Linked DNA regions of Thermobifida halotolerans. The protein of the gene in region 2 interacts with the protein of the main gene of each other region in a pairwise test. Links are inferred from orthologs where the notes say so. Each region holds a gene or a part of one and is shown on either strand. Other genes may lie near its edges.

The links. Proteins that work in one complex are often made in the same cells at the same time.
Region 1: the proteins of NI17_RS01085 (region 2) and clpS interact in binary tests that used the Escherichia coli proteins (3 or more experiments, as listed by UniProt). The link is inferred for Thermobifida halotolerans from one-to-one orthologs.

Annotation. Positions count from the first base shown.
Region 1 is NZ_CP063196.1:3,318,120-3,324,681, reverse strand. What follows is about bases 3,095-6,038. They hold clpS (ATP-dependent Clp protease adapter ClpS), read left to right. Parts: upstream 3,095-4,393; coding sequence 4,394-4,684; downstream 4,685-6,038. Other genes in these bases: NI17_RS14835 (MoaD/ThiS family protein), read left to right, coding at 5,947-6,038; NI17_RS14840 (M67 family metallopeptidase), read left to right, coding at 5,424-5,837; NI17_RS14845 (DUF2017 domain-containing protein), read left to right, coding at 4,728-5,279; NI17_RS14855 (nicotinate phosphoribosyltransferase), read right to left, coding at 3,095-4,244. In the rest of the region: NI17_RS14870 (hypothetical protein), read left to right, coding at 29-1,192; NI17_RS14865 (tryptophan--tRNA ligase), read left to right, coding at 1,222-2,232; NI17_RS14860 (isochorismatase family protein), read right to left, coding at 2,297-2,872; more of NI17_RS14855, read right to left, coding at 2,928-3,094; more of NI17_RS14835, read left to right, coding at 6,039-6,225; NI17_RS14830 (PLP-dependent cysteine synthase family protein), read left to right, coding at 6,231-6,562. UniProt on the Escherichia coli protein: Involved in the modulation of the specificity of the ClpAP-mediated ATP-dependent protein degradation.
Region 2 is NZ_CP063196.1:253,185-259,190, forward strand. The notes cover bases 320-3,233. They hold NI17_RS01085 (Dps family protein), read left to right. Parts: upstream 320-1,499; coding sequence 1,500-1,967; downstream 1,968-3,233. Other genes in these bases: NI17_RS01075 (CinA family protein), read left to right, coding at 320-816; NI17_RS01080 (helix-turn-helix domain-containing protein), read left to right, coding at 975-1,331; NI17_RS01090 (RrF2 family transcriptional regulator), read right to left, coding at 2,038-2,490; NI17_RS01095 (GNAT family N-acetyltransferase), read right to left, coding at 2,724-3,191. Also shown: pgsA (CDP-diacylglycerol--glycerol-3-phosphate 3-phosphatidyltransferase), read left to right, coding at 1-313; more of NI17_RS01075, read left to right, coding at 319-319; NI17_RS01100 (DUF3046 domain-containing protein), read left to right, coding at 3,281-3,475.

The DNA of each region.
Region 1 (6,562 bases), 3.1 Mb from region 2 along the record:
CCCGCCTTCCGCCGTCCCCGGAGGGTTCATGCCCTCCGAACCGCGTCCCACGCGGCCGGAGCCTCCCCGAGCCGTGGCGGCCGCGGCCGGGGTCGCCGCCGTGGCGGTGATCGCCGCAGGCCGGACCGCCGGGCGCGTGGCCACCGGCCAGCCGGGCGTCCCGGCAGCCGGCCCGGGGTCGGAGGGCGCGGCCGCGGAACGCGTGGCCGGGAGCGGCCACCCCCCTGCGGAGGACGGTGGAGACGGAGTAGGAAAGTACCGCGACCGCCGTCCCACACACCCGGAGGGTGCCGTGCCCGCCGCCCGCCCCCCTCAGCACCCTTCGCCGTGGTCCCGGCCCGGCGCCGCCCCGTCCACCGCGCGGAGGGTCGGGGCCACCGCCCTGACAGCGGTCGGGATCGCCGCGGTCGTGCTGGCGGTGGCCGGGGGCTGGGCCGCGGGCCGTGCCTCCGCCGGCCTGCCGGTCCTGCCGTTCACCGGAGCCGCCGAGCAGAGCACCTCCCCCGACGCGGAGCCGGACCCGACCGAGGCGGCATCTTCCGAGGCCGCTCCGGCGGAACCGGCGCCCGCCGCGTCGGCGTCGGCCGAACCGGAGGGGCAGCGGGTCCGGTTCCGGAACCTGACACTGACGTTTCCCGCCGACTGGACCGTCACGACGTTCGAGGACGTGGAGTTCAGCAACGGATCAGACCCCGACCAGGGATCGGTCACCGATGACTGGATGCTCGCCCACCCGCCCGGACAGCCCGGATGCGCCGACTGGGACCGGCAGACGTACTGGGGCGGAGGGGAGGAGATCCACTGCGTGCACGTCAAGATCTTCGGCCCCGGAGGCATCCGGTACGGAGGGGAGGGGTGGGAGCCGATCACCGAGGAACCCGAGTGGGGAGCATACGTTCCGAGAAGCGGCCTCGGGATGTGTCCTCCGGCAGCCGCCCCCGCTTCCGTCCCCGCCGACCACCACCGGCCGAACGTCTCCGAACTCGCCCCGGTCGGCGACCGCCAGGCGCTCCGCCGGGAGTACGGAATCTCCTGCGCCGCCTGGGGAACCGGCGAACCGGGAGTCTACGAGCAGCGGACCTGGCTGCTGCCCGAGTCGCAGATCCTCGTCGTGGACGAGTACGGCATCACCGAACTCGACGCGATCCTCGCCGACGGCGAGTTCGCCGGCGCCGAGGACGAGAAGGGCTGACCGACCGGACGCGCCGATAAGCTTTTCCCATGGCAGCGACCAAGACCTATCTCACAGGTGTCAAACCCACCGGTGAACCCCACCTGGGCAACTACCTCGGCGCGCTCAAACCCGCCCTGGAGGCCGCGCGCGAGTACGACGCGTACTACTTCATCGCCGACTACCACGCGCTCACCACGGTCCGCGACCCCGAGGTGCTGCGGCACAACATCAGGTCGGTCGCCGCCACCTGGCTGGCCTGCGGGCTCGACCCCGAACGCACCGTCGTCTACCGCCAGTCCGACATCCCCGAGACGTTCGAGCTGACCTGGATCCTGTCCTGCGTCACCGGCAAGGGCCTGATGAACCGCGCCCACGCCTACAAGGCCGCGCGCGACCGCAACGCCGCCGCCGGACTCGCCGACCTGGACGCCGGGGTCAACATGGGGCTGTTCAACTACCCCATCCTCATGGCCGTCGACATCCTCATCATGGAGACCGACCTGGTCCCGGTCGGCCGCGACCAGGCCCAGCACGTGGAGTACGCCGCCGACATCGCCGGTTCCTTCAACCACCTGTTCGGCGACGGCTACACCTTCCGCATCCCGCAGGGGGTCTTCCCCGACGGCGACGCCAGCGTGCTCCCGGGCGTCGACGGGCGCAAGATGAGCAAGTCCTACGACAACCACATCCCGCTGTTCCTGCCCGAGAACAAGCTGAAGAAGCTGGTCCGGCGCATCCCCACCGACAGCACCCCGGTCGAGGACCCCAAGGACCCCGACTCCTCCGTCGTCTTCCAACTCCTCACCCACTTCGCCGACGCCGAGCGGGTCTCCGAGACCCGCAAGCGCCTGGAGGCGGGCGGCATGGGCTGGGGTGAGCTGAAGAACGAACTGTTCGAGGCCATCAACACCGAGGTCGCCCCCAAGCGGGAGCGCTACGAGCAGCTCATGGCCCCCGACAGCGAACTCGACGACATCCTCGCCGAGGGCGCCCGCCACGCCCGCGAGCGCGCCCGCCGCGTCCTGTCCCGGGTGCGCGCCGCCGTCGGCATCGACTGACCCGCGGCCGCCCCGGCCGCGAGGGGGCCTCCCGACCGGGAGGCCCCCTCGCGGCGTTCCACCGTCAGGCCACCACCGGCTCGCCCTCCAGGACCACGTCGGCTCGGTCCAGTTCCGTCAGCGCCCTGTCCACCGTCGGGCGGGACACCCCGGCGGTCATCCCCAGCAGCACCCGCACCCCGAACCCGGCGCGGGCCGCGTCCAGGGCGGTGGCCCGCACGCAGTGGTCGGTGGCGATGCCCACCACGTCCACGTCGGTGACGCCGTGCTCGCGCAGCCAGTCGGCCAGGGGCACACCGCCCTCGGTCGCCCCCTCGAACCCGCTGTAGGCGGCCTCGTAGGCGCCCTTGTCGAAGACCGCCTCGACCGGCCCGGTCGTCAGGTTCGGGTGGAACTCCGCTCCGGGAGTGCCCACCACGCAGTGCGGCGGCCAGGAGTCCACGAAGTCGGGGGTGTCGGAGAAGTGCGGCCCCGGGTCCACGTGGCGGTCGCGGGTGGCCACGACGTGGTCGTAGTCGCCCCCGTGGGACGCCAGGTACCCGGAGATGGCGGAGGCCACGTCGGCGCCGCCGGACACCGCCAGGCTCCCGCCCTCGCAGAAGTCGTTCTGCACGTCGACGACGATCAGTGCCTTCTTCATGTCGCAACCTTCCTTCGCCTGCGTCGGACCGGACCGTCCGCCCCGACCGCGCGGGTCACAGCGATGCCCGCTGCTCGAAGACGGTGGGGATCGCGGGCTCGCCCCGGGACATCTGGTGCGCGGTCACCGGGAGTTCGGCGACCGCGCGGACGTGTCGCTCCCGGGCCGCCTCCAGCGGCTCCCGCCCCACGATCTCGCCCTTGCGGACCAGCGGAACCAGCAGCGGCCGCTCCCACCGCGTCAGCTCCGGCTCGTGGGCGAAGACACGCTCGGACACGGCCGTTCCGCGGTCGTCCAACCGCCGTGCCGCCCACTTGCGGCCTCCCTTGCTGGGCTTACCCACCGAACGCTTGGCCACCGGCGACAACGGGCCCTCCGGACCGTCGCCCAGCGCCCGCGCCACCAGCTTGTACACCAGCGACGCGGTCGGCGCGCCGGAACCGGTGACCAGCGCGGTGCCCACCCCGTAGCCGTCCACCGGGGCGATCGCCAGCGCCTGGATGGAGTGCTCGTCGAGATCGCCGGTGACGATGATGCGGGTCCCGGTGGCGCCCTTCTCGTCCAGGAACCGGCGCACCTGTACCGCCAGCTCCTCCAGGTCCCCCGAGTCCAGCCGCACCGCGCCCAGCTCCGGCCCGGCCAGCTCCACGGCGGTGCCCACGGCGCGCATCACGTCGTAGGTGTCCACCAGCAGTGTGGTCCCCTCGCCCAGCGACGCCAGCTGTGCGGCGAACGCGCTGCGCTCGTTGTCGTGCAGCAGGGTGAAGGAGTGCGCGCTGGTGCCCGTGGTGGGAATCCCGTGGCGGCGCCCGGCCTCGAGGTTGGAGGTGGCGGCGAATCCGGCGAGGTATGCGGCGCGGGCCGACGCCACCGCGGCCTCCTCGTGGGTGCGCCGCGACCCCATCTCGATCAGCGGGCGTCCGTGGGCGGCGCGCACCATCCGCGACGCCGCGGAGGCGATCGCGCAGTCGTGGTTGTAGACCGACAGCGCCAGGGTCTCCAGCACCACGCACTCGGCGAAGGAGCCCTCCACCACCAGGATGGGCGAGCCGGGGAAGAAGCAGTCGCCTTCGGCGTAACCCCAGATATCACCGGAAAACCGGTAGTCGGCGAGGAAGGAGAGGGTAAGGTCGTCCACGACGCCGTTCTGGGCGAGGAAGTCCAGAGTCCCGGAGTCGAAGCGGAAGTGCTCCAGCGCGTCCAGAAACCGTCCGGTCCCGGCGACGACACCGTAGCGGCGCGTCTCCGGCAGTCGGCGGGCGAACATCTCGAAGACCGTCCGCCGGTGTGCCGCGCCGCTGCGCAGGGCGGCCTGCACCATGGTCAACTCGTAGTGGTCGGTGAGAAGCGCACTGCTCCAGCGTTCGGTCATGGCCCCAACCCTAGTTTGTGTCTCTGAGGAAGAAAATCGGTCCGGTGTTTCGACACGCGCGGGTGGGGCTTCCCAGAATGGACAGTGAGCGGCAGGACACGCCGTCGGCCCCGCCCCGGAGTCAGAACAGCGAAGAAGGTGATGGAACCATGACCGCCACGCCGGTCGAACTCGACGAGCCGCGGATCGAGGAGCACCACCGGCCGGACGTGCCATGGGTCACGATCGTCTGGAACGACCCAGTCAACCTGATGAGCTATGTCACCTACGTCTTCCAGACGGTCTTCGGATACTCCCGGGCCAAGGCCCACAAGCTCATGGAGGACGTCCACTACCAGGGCAGGGCGGTCGTCTCCAGCGGCACCCGCGAGGAGATGGAGCGCCACGTCGCGACCCTGCACGAGTACGGGCTGTGGGCGACCCTGCAACAGGACAAGTGAACGCGGACGAGGACGTGTACCCGACAGCAGAGGCCAGCCGACCATGACCACCGGATTCCACGCCGCGCCGCACGGCGGTGCGCGCATCGAGATCGACCGCGACGAGGCCAGACTGCTGCGCTCCATGGCCGAACTGGTCCTGCGCATCGTCGAGGAGCCCGAACAGCAGGACGGACTCGCCGCCCTCGTCGGCATCAGCGAGTCCGCGGCCAGGCCCAAGGACCCGGTGCTGTCCCGGCTCCTCCCCGACGCCTACACCGACGACCCCGCCTCGGCGGGAGACTTCCGGCGCTACACCGAGAACGGACTGCGTCGGCACAAGCGCGAGAACGCCCAACGGGTGGTCGCCGCGATCCCCGCCGAGGGCGGTGCGGTCACGCTGGACGCGGACGACGCCCAGACGTGGCTCAAGCTCCTCACCGACGTACGACTCTCCCTCGGCACCCGCATGGGCGTCGAGACCGAGGAGGACGTCTACGCGATGCGCGCCGCCGCCTCACGGGACGACTCGCTGGCCGCCGCGGCGCACATCTACGAGTGGCTGACCCACCTCCAGGAGACCCTGGTCCAGGCGGTCTGGCAGCACCGGGAGTGACACGCCGGGGCGCCGCCGGGCCGGCGACCGGCCCGACCCCCGGCGCACCGGGCGGGTCCGCGGCCGCGGAGCCCCCGCGGCCAGGGCACACCAAGTCATACCTAGTGGGTGGGTAGGGATTCCGACTCGGCTAGTCTGAGAGTCATGCTGAGGATTGATCGCTCGATCTACGACAAGATCGTCGCCCACGCCCGCCGGGACCACCCCGACGAGGCGTGCGGCATCGTGGCCGGGCCCGAGGGCAGCGACCGGCCCGAACGCTTCGTCGAGATGATCAACGCCGAACGTTCGCCCACGTTCTACCGCTTCGACTCGCTCGAACAGCTCAGGGTGTGGCGCGAGATGGACGACCGGGACGAGGAGCCCGTCGTCATCTACCACTCCCACACCGCCACCGAGGCGTACCCGTCGCGGACCGACGTCAGCTACGCTTCCGAGCCGAACGCCCACTACGTCCTCGTCTCCACCAGGGATCCCGACACCGTCGAGTTCCGCTCCTACCGGATCGTCGACGGGGCCGTCACCGAGGAGCCGGTCGAGATCGTCGACGCGGGCTGAGAAAAACCGCGCGTTCGGAATCACCCGTGCGCCACGCATGTTGAACCTATCCGGCGGAGCGCCGCGCCTCCGCCGTCAGCACCCACAGACTTCTAACGGAGACACATCCATGGCGATCGAGGTCCGCATCCCGACCATCCTGCGCAACCTCACCGGTGGAGCCAAAGCGGTCGACGGCGAAGGCGCCACTCTCGCCGAGCTCATCACCAACCTGGACAAGAACCACCCGGGCATCGGTGAGCGGCTCGTCGAGGACGGACGGCTGCGCCGCTTCATCAACGTCTACCTCAACGACGAGGACGTCCGCTTCCTCGGCGGCCTCGACACCCCCGTCTCCGACGGCGACACGGTCACGGTCCTGCCGGCCGTCGCCGGTGGCATGCGCTGACCGCCATGAGGTTCGACTCCCTGCTCGACTCACTCGGCCGCACCCCGCTGGTGGGACTGCCGAACCTGTCGCCCTCGCCCGAGGTCCGGCTCTGGGCCAAACTGGAGGACCGCAACCCGACCGGGTCCATCAAGGACCGGACGGCGTTCTTCATGATCGAGCAGGCCGAGAAGGAGGGCCTGCTCACCCCGGGATGCACCATCCTGGAGCCGACCTCCGGCAACACCGGGATCTCCCTGGCGATGGTCGCCAGGCTGCGCGGTTACCGGATGGTCTGCGTCATGCCCGAGAACACCTCGGCCGAACGCAGCCAGCTCCTCGCCATGTGGGGCGCCGA
Region 2 (6,006 bases):
CCTGTGGTGGTGGGTCACCATCGTCATCCTCGCCCGCGAATGGGGCATCACCGCACTGCGGTTCGCCGTGATCAGACACGGAGTCATCCCGGCCAGCCGCGGCGGGAAACTCAAGACGGTACTCCAGATCGTCGCGATCAGCGTCTACCTGTTCCCCCTGCCCGACCAGTGGTACCTCCAGTACCCCGCACACGCCGTCATGGCCGCCGCGGTGGCGGTCACCCTGTGGACCGGCGCCGACTACGTCGCCAAGGCCCTGCGACTGCGCAGACAGGCCCGCGCCGGACACCCCGACGGCTCCGGGGAGGGCTGAACCCGATGCCCGACCACGCGCCCCACCTCGCCGCCCGCCTCCAGACCCTGCTCGCCCACCACGGCCACACCCTCGCCGTCGCCGAGTCGCTCACCGGCGGAATGATCGGCGCCACCCTCACCGCGGTCCCCGGAGCCTCCGCCGTCTTCCGCGGCGGAGCCGTCGTCTACGCCACCGACACCAAAACCAGCCTGCTCGGAGTTTCGGCCACCCTCCTGGCCGAACACGGGGCCGTCCACCCCGACGTCGCCGAGGCCATGGCCCGGGGCGCGCGCCGGGTGTTCACGGCCACATTCGGCCTCGCCGTCACCGGCGTCGCCGGACCCGACCCCCAGGACGGGCAGCCCGTCGGCACCGTCTACGCCGCCACAGCCCTTCCCGACAACCGCTGCAACCTGCGAAAACTCCAACTCCACGGGGACCGTGCGGCCATCCGGGACCAGACCGTCACGGCGGCGCTCACCCTCCTGCTGGACGACGTGTCACAAACCACCGTGAATTAACGGCCGCCAACCCGTTCAAGCCGTCGATCTCGGGGAACAAAACCTCACCAAGATCGTGTTATCCCTCCAGCGAACAAGGAAGCTATGAGGTGCGACGATCGGGCTTCGGGCAGGTACGGTGTTTTTATGAAGGTCGCTACCGGTAGGAGGGAGCGCGAATGATGGTCCTGCTTCGTCACCTGCTTGGTGACGTGCTACGGCAGCTTCGGCAGCGGCAGGGCCGCACTCTCCGCGAGGTGTCGGCCGATGCCCGGGTGTCGTTGGGTTATCTGTCAGAGGTCGAACGCGGACAGAAGGAGGCTTCCTCCGAACTGCTCGCCTCGATCTGCGGCGCGCTGGGGGTTCCCCTCTCCCAAGTTCTTCGAGAGGTCTCCGACCAGTTGGCGCTCGCCGAACTCCAGGAGGCGGCGCTCAGCGGATCGGTCCCCGCCGGATCCACTCCCAGCCCCGACCGTCTCGGCATCGACCCCATCCCCGATCGCGTTCCAGAGGTTGTCGACATGGTGGGCGTGTAGCACACGCCCACACGGAAAGAACGGGTCGGCCGCACACCGCGGCCGGCCCGTTCGCGTCACCCCCCACCAGGCACGATCCCGTCACCCAGGCGCGCCCACCGGGTTTTCCCGCGACGCCTCCGGGCAGTGGACCCCCAGCCGTCCCACGACAGACAAGGGGGATCAACCATGGCGAAGATCCACGGAGCGCTCAGCGAAGACGCCCGCAAGGTCACCGGCCAGGCGCTCCAGGCCGCGATCGTCGACCTGATCGACCTGTCGCTGCTGGGCAAGCAGACGCACTGGAACGTCATCGGCCGCAACTTCCGCTCCATCCACCTGCAGCTCGACGAACTCGTCGAGGCCGCCCGCAACCACACCGACATCCTCGCCGAACGCGCCATCGCCATCGGAGTCAACCCGGACGGACGCTCCCGCAGGGTCGCCGAGGACACCCGCCTCCCCCAACCCGACCCCGGCTACCTCCATGACGACAAGGTCATCGCGCTCGCCGTCGAAGCGCTCAGCGGCGCGGTCGACCGCTTCCGCGAGCACATCAGGGCCACCGAGGACGCCGACCCCGTCACCCAGGACCTCCTCATCGCGGCAGCCCAGGACCTCGAACAGCAGCACTGGATGTTCGAGGCGATGCGCTGAGGCAGCGCACCCGCCGAAACAACCGCGGCCCCCGCTCTGCGGGGGCCGCGCCGTGTGTTCGCGGGACGGGTCAGCTCATCCACGCCTCGGGGTTCTCCGCCAACGAGCGGACCGAGTCCGGAAGCGTCGACGTGGACACGTGCTCCAGGGTCACCGACTCCAGGATGGCCCGCTCACTGGCCCGCAACGCGATCCACACCTGCTGCAGACTGCGCGCGGCGCCGCCGTAGTCGACATGCTCGGGGCGCTCACCCCGCACGTTCGCCAACGGCCCGTCCACCGCGCGAATGATGTCGGCCAGCGAGATCTCCGCGGCCGGACGCGCCAGCCAGTACCCGCCGACAGGACCCCGCTGGCTGCGCACCAGACCGGCGCGCCGCAGCTGGGTCAGGATGTTCTCCAGGAATTTTCCGGGTATGGCTTGGGCACGCGCGAGCTGCTCGGCCGTGACGGGACCCCCACTGGCGGCCGCGAGCTCGGCCGCGGCACGCAGCGCGTAATCAACCCGGGCGGAAAGGCGCATGCTGCGATTATGCCGTGAACCGCAGAGGGCTCGGGCCAAGAGGACGGCCGGAACCCGGCCGTACGGCGTCGTCGTGTCTCATCGCCAGTTCTCCCACCGGAAATCTCGGCATCCGACGCGCCTGCCGCCACTGACCACCACAGAGCCGAGGAGGCGGACACGTCACCGTCCGCTTCCAGACTACCGACGCCGCCGACCGCTCCCACCGCCCGGACCGCGACACGAGGCCCCGCTCAGCGGAGGTCCCGCCGCATCACCACCCGGGGCACCACCGCGATCCCGGTCTTTGCCTCCGACCGCCACTGCTCGGCCAGTTGCGGCCCCCACTCCGCCTCGGGAAGCTCCGCGAAGCCGTGCCGCGCATACCAGGGCGCGTTCCAGGGCAGGTCCCGGAAGGTGGTCAACGTGATGCGCCGGTGGCCCAGCCGCCGCGCCTCCGCGCAGGCCGCCTCCAGCAGGGCGGTCCCGATCCCGCGCCGCCCGTGGTCGGGACGGACCGCGATCTGCTCCAGGTGGGCGTCGCCGTCCAGCACGGTCAGCGCCGCCAGTCCCACCGGGGGGCGTCCCGCCACCAGCACGGGCGAGCAGTGCTCCAGCATCAGCGTCGGATCGTCGGGCGGCAGCCGCAGTCCCACCGATTCGAACAGCCGGTCGGCGGCCAGACTCACCTCGACCAGCCGCCGCCGATCTTCCGGTTCCATCGGCCGTATCGTGAATTCCATCCCGTCAGCATGCCCCGTCCCGCTCCCGAGTGGTAGCGGATTCGGCGGGGACCGATACTGGAGGAGAGATGAGACTCTCCCACTTCTGGCAGCGCATGGGCGAGCAGTTCGGCGAGACCTACGCCGAGAGCCTGGCGCGCGACTACGTCATCGAGGAACTCGGCTCCCGAACCGTCCGTCAGGCCCTCGACGACGGCGTCGACGCCAAGGAGGTGTGGCGCGCCGTGTGCCGGACCTTCGACCTGCCCGCCAACGTCCACTGACCCCGGGCCGAACCCGAACGGAACACGCAATCGAACAGAGGTTCGGGTAGGATGGTGGGGTACCCGAGCCTGGAGTGGTTCTGGAGCGGTGCTGCCGCTCCGGGAGGACAGCCGCGACCGCCCGGGGAGGGGACGGCCCGGAGGTTGTCCACAGCGGGGGAGAACACGTCGCCGGATGTCACTGCCGCGACATAGTGTCACCCTCACCATGAAGAAGAAGGCACCGACCCAACAGGGGTTTCCCGTGGCAGCTGCTGATCGAGACAAGGCTCTTGAGACCGCACTCGCGCAGATCGAGCGCCAGTTCGGCAAGGGCACCATCATGCGCCTCGGCGACGACAACCGCCCGCCCATCGAGTCGATCCCCAGCGGGTCCATCTCCCTGGACGTGGCTTTGGGAATCGGCGGCATCCCGCGCGGCCGGATCGTGGAGATCTACGGTCCGGAGTCGTCAGGGAAGTGCCTCACCGCCGACACCTACGTCTGGACCGACCGCGGTCTTGAGACCGTCGCCGAGATCTTCGAACGGGCCGGGCTGCCGGTCTCCTGCACCAGCCGCGTCACCGACGTGCGCGACAGCGGCATCCGGGTCGTCAACGAGAGGGGTGAACTGGAGCAGGTCGCCGCGCTCACCCACAACGGGCGCAAGCCGGTGCTGCGCGTCACCGTCTCCTCCGGACGCCAGGTCACGGTCACCCACAACCACCCGCTGCGCGTCATGAACGACGACGGCCACATCGTCTGGCGCGAGGCCGGGGAGCTCCGCGAGGGCGACGTGCTCGTCTCCGCCGGATTCGGCGCGGTGCAGGCCGCCAGCGGCGGCGGCCTCAGCGAGGACGAAGCGGTCTTCCTCGGCTACCTCACCGCCGAGGGCAGCCTCGGCTCGCAGACCTCCATCCGCTTCACCAACGGCGACCCCGAGGTCGGCGCGGAGTTCACCGCCCTGGCCGAGTGGCTCCTGGGTGCTGAGGTCAAGACCTACCAGGGCAGAAACCGCGTCGAGTACGTCATCCCGGGCAAGGCGGTCCGCGCCGGACTCGCCGAACGCTACGGCCTCGACTACGTCGGCGCCGCCGCCAAGCGGGTCCCGCACGCCGTGCGCACCGCGGGCGACAAGATGCAGCGCGCGTTCCTGTCCGCCCTCTACGAGGGCGACGGCTGGATCGACGACTCCTCCTCCATCGGCCTGGGGACCGCCTCGGAGCAGTTGGCCCGCGACGTCCAGCAACTGCTCTACGGACTGGGCATCCCCGCCGCCCTCTACCGCGAGTACAACCAGACCTACGAACGGAACCACTGGAGCGTCATCGTCAATCCCTCGGCGGCGCACCGGTTCCTCAACGAGATCGGCTTCCGCTCCGCACGCCGGAAGGCCCAGGTCGAGAAGAACTTCCGGCTCTCGGTCGGCGGCCCGCGCGTCGAGGACATCCCGAACATCACCGGACTGGTCCGCGCGCTGCGCGACACCGTCGGCGGCGACCGCGACTTCGACGAGATCGCCGGAGACCTGTTCGGCGACACCGGCCTGTCATGCAGCCGCGACCGGCTGTTCCAGATCATCCGCTGGGCCGAGAACCGCCCGCACGAGGTCTCCGCGGCCGCCGAGGCGCTCCTCACCCACCTCAGACAGCTCGCCGCCGCACGTTACAGCTACGAGCCGATCACCGCCGTCGAGGACGCCGGGCGCCAGCCCACCTTCGACCTCATGGTGCCGCGCACCCACAGTTTCCTGGCCAACGGCATCCTGTCGCACAACACCACGGTCGCACTGCACGCCGTGGCCAACGCGCAGCGGGCCGGGGGAATCGCCGCCTTCGTCGACGCCGAGCACGCGCTCGACCCCTCCTACGCCCGCAAGATCGGCGTCAACACCGACGACCTGCTGCTGTCCCAGCCCGACACCGGCGAGCAGGCGCTGGAGATCGTCGACATGCTGGTCCGCTCCGGCGCGATCTCCATCATCGTCATCGACTCGGTGGCCGCGCTCGTGCCGCGCGCCGAGATCGAGGGCGAGATGGGCGACAGCCACGTCGGCCTCCAGGCCCGCCTGATGTCCCAGGCCCTGCGCAAGATCGCCGGTGCGCTCAGCCAGACGAAGACCACCGCGATCTTCATCAACCAGCTCCGTGAGAAGGTCGGCGTCATGTTCGGCTGCGCTTCCTGGGATACCCGGGTGACGCTGGCCGATGGTACGCAGGAGAAGATCGGGAAAATCGTCAGCCAGAAGATGGACGTCGAGGTCCTCTCCTACGACCCCGATCTGGGCAAGATCGTCCCCAAGCGGGTGACGAACTGGTTTGACAATGGTCCAGCGGAAGAGTTCCTGCACTTCAGGGTGGAACGTGCCGGAGGCGGGACCGGACGCGGTGAGGCCTCGATGGACTTGACGCCCAATCACCTGGTTCGCACTCCTGGAGGATGGCGAGAAGCCCAGGAGATCATGGTTGGTGATCGAGTCATGCTCGCCCAGCCTCACCTGCTGAGCCGGACGCAGCAACAGGTGGTCCTGGGGTCCCTCCTGGGAGACGGGA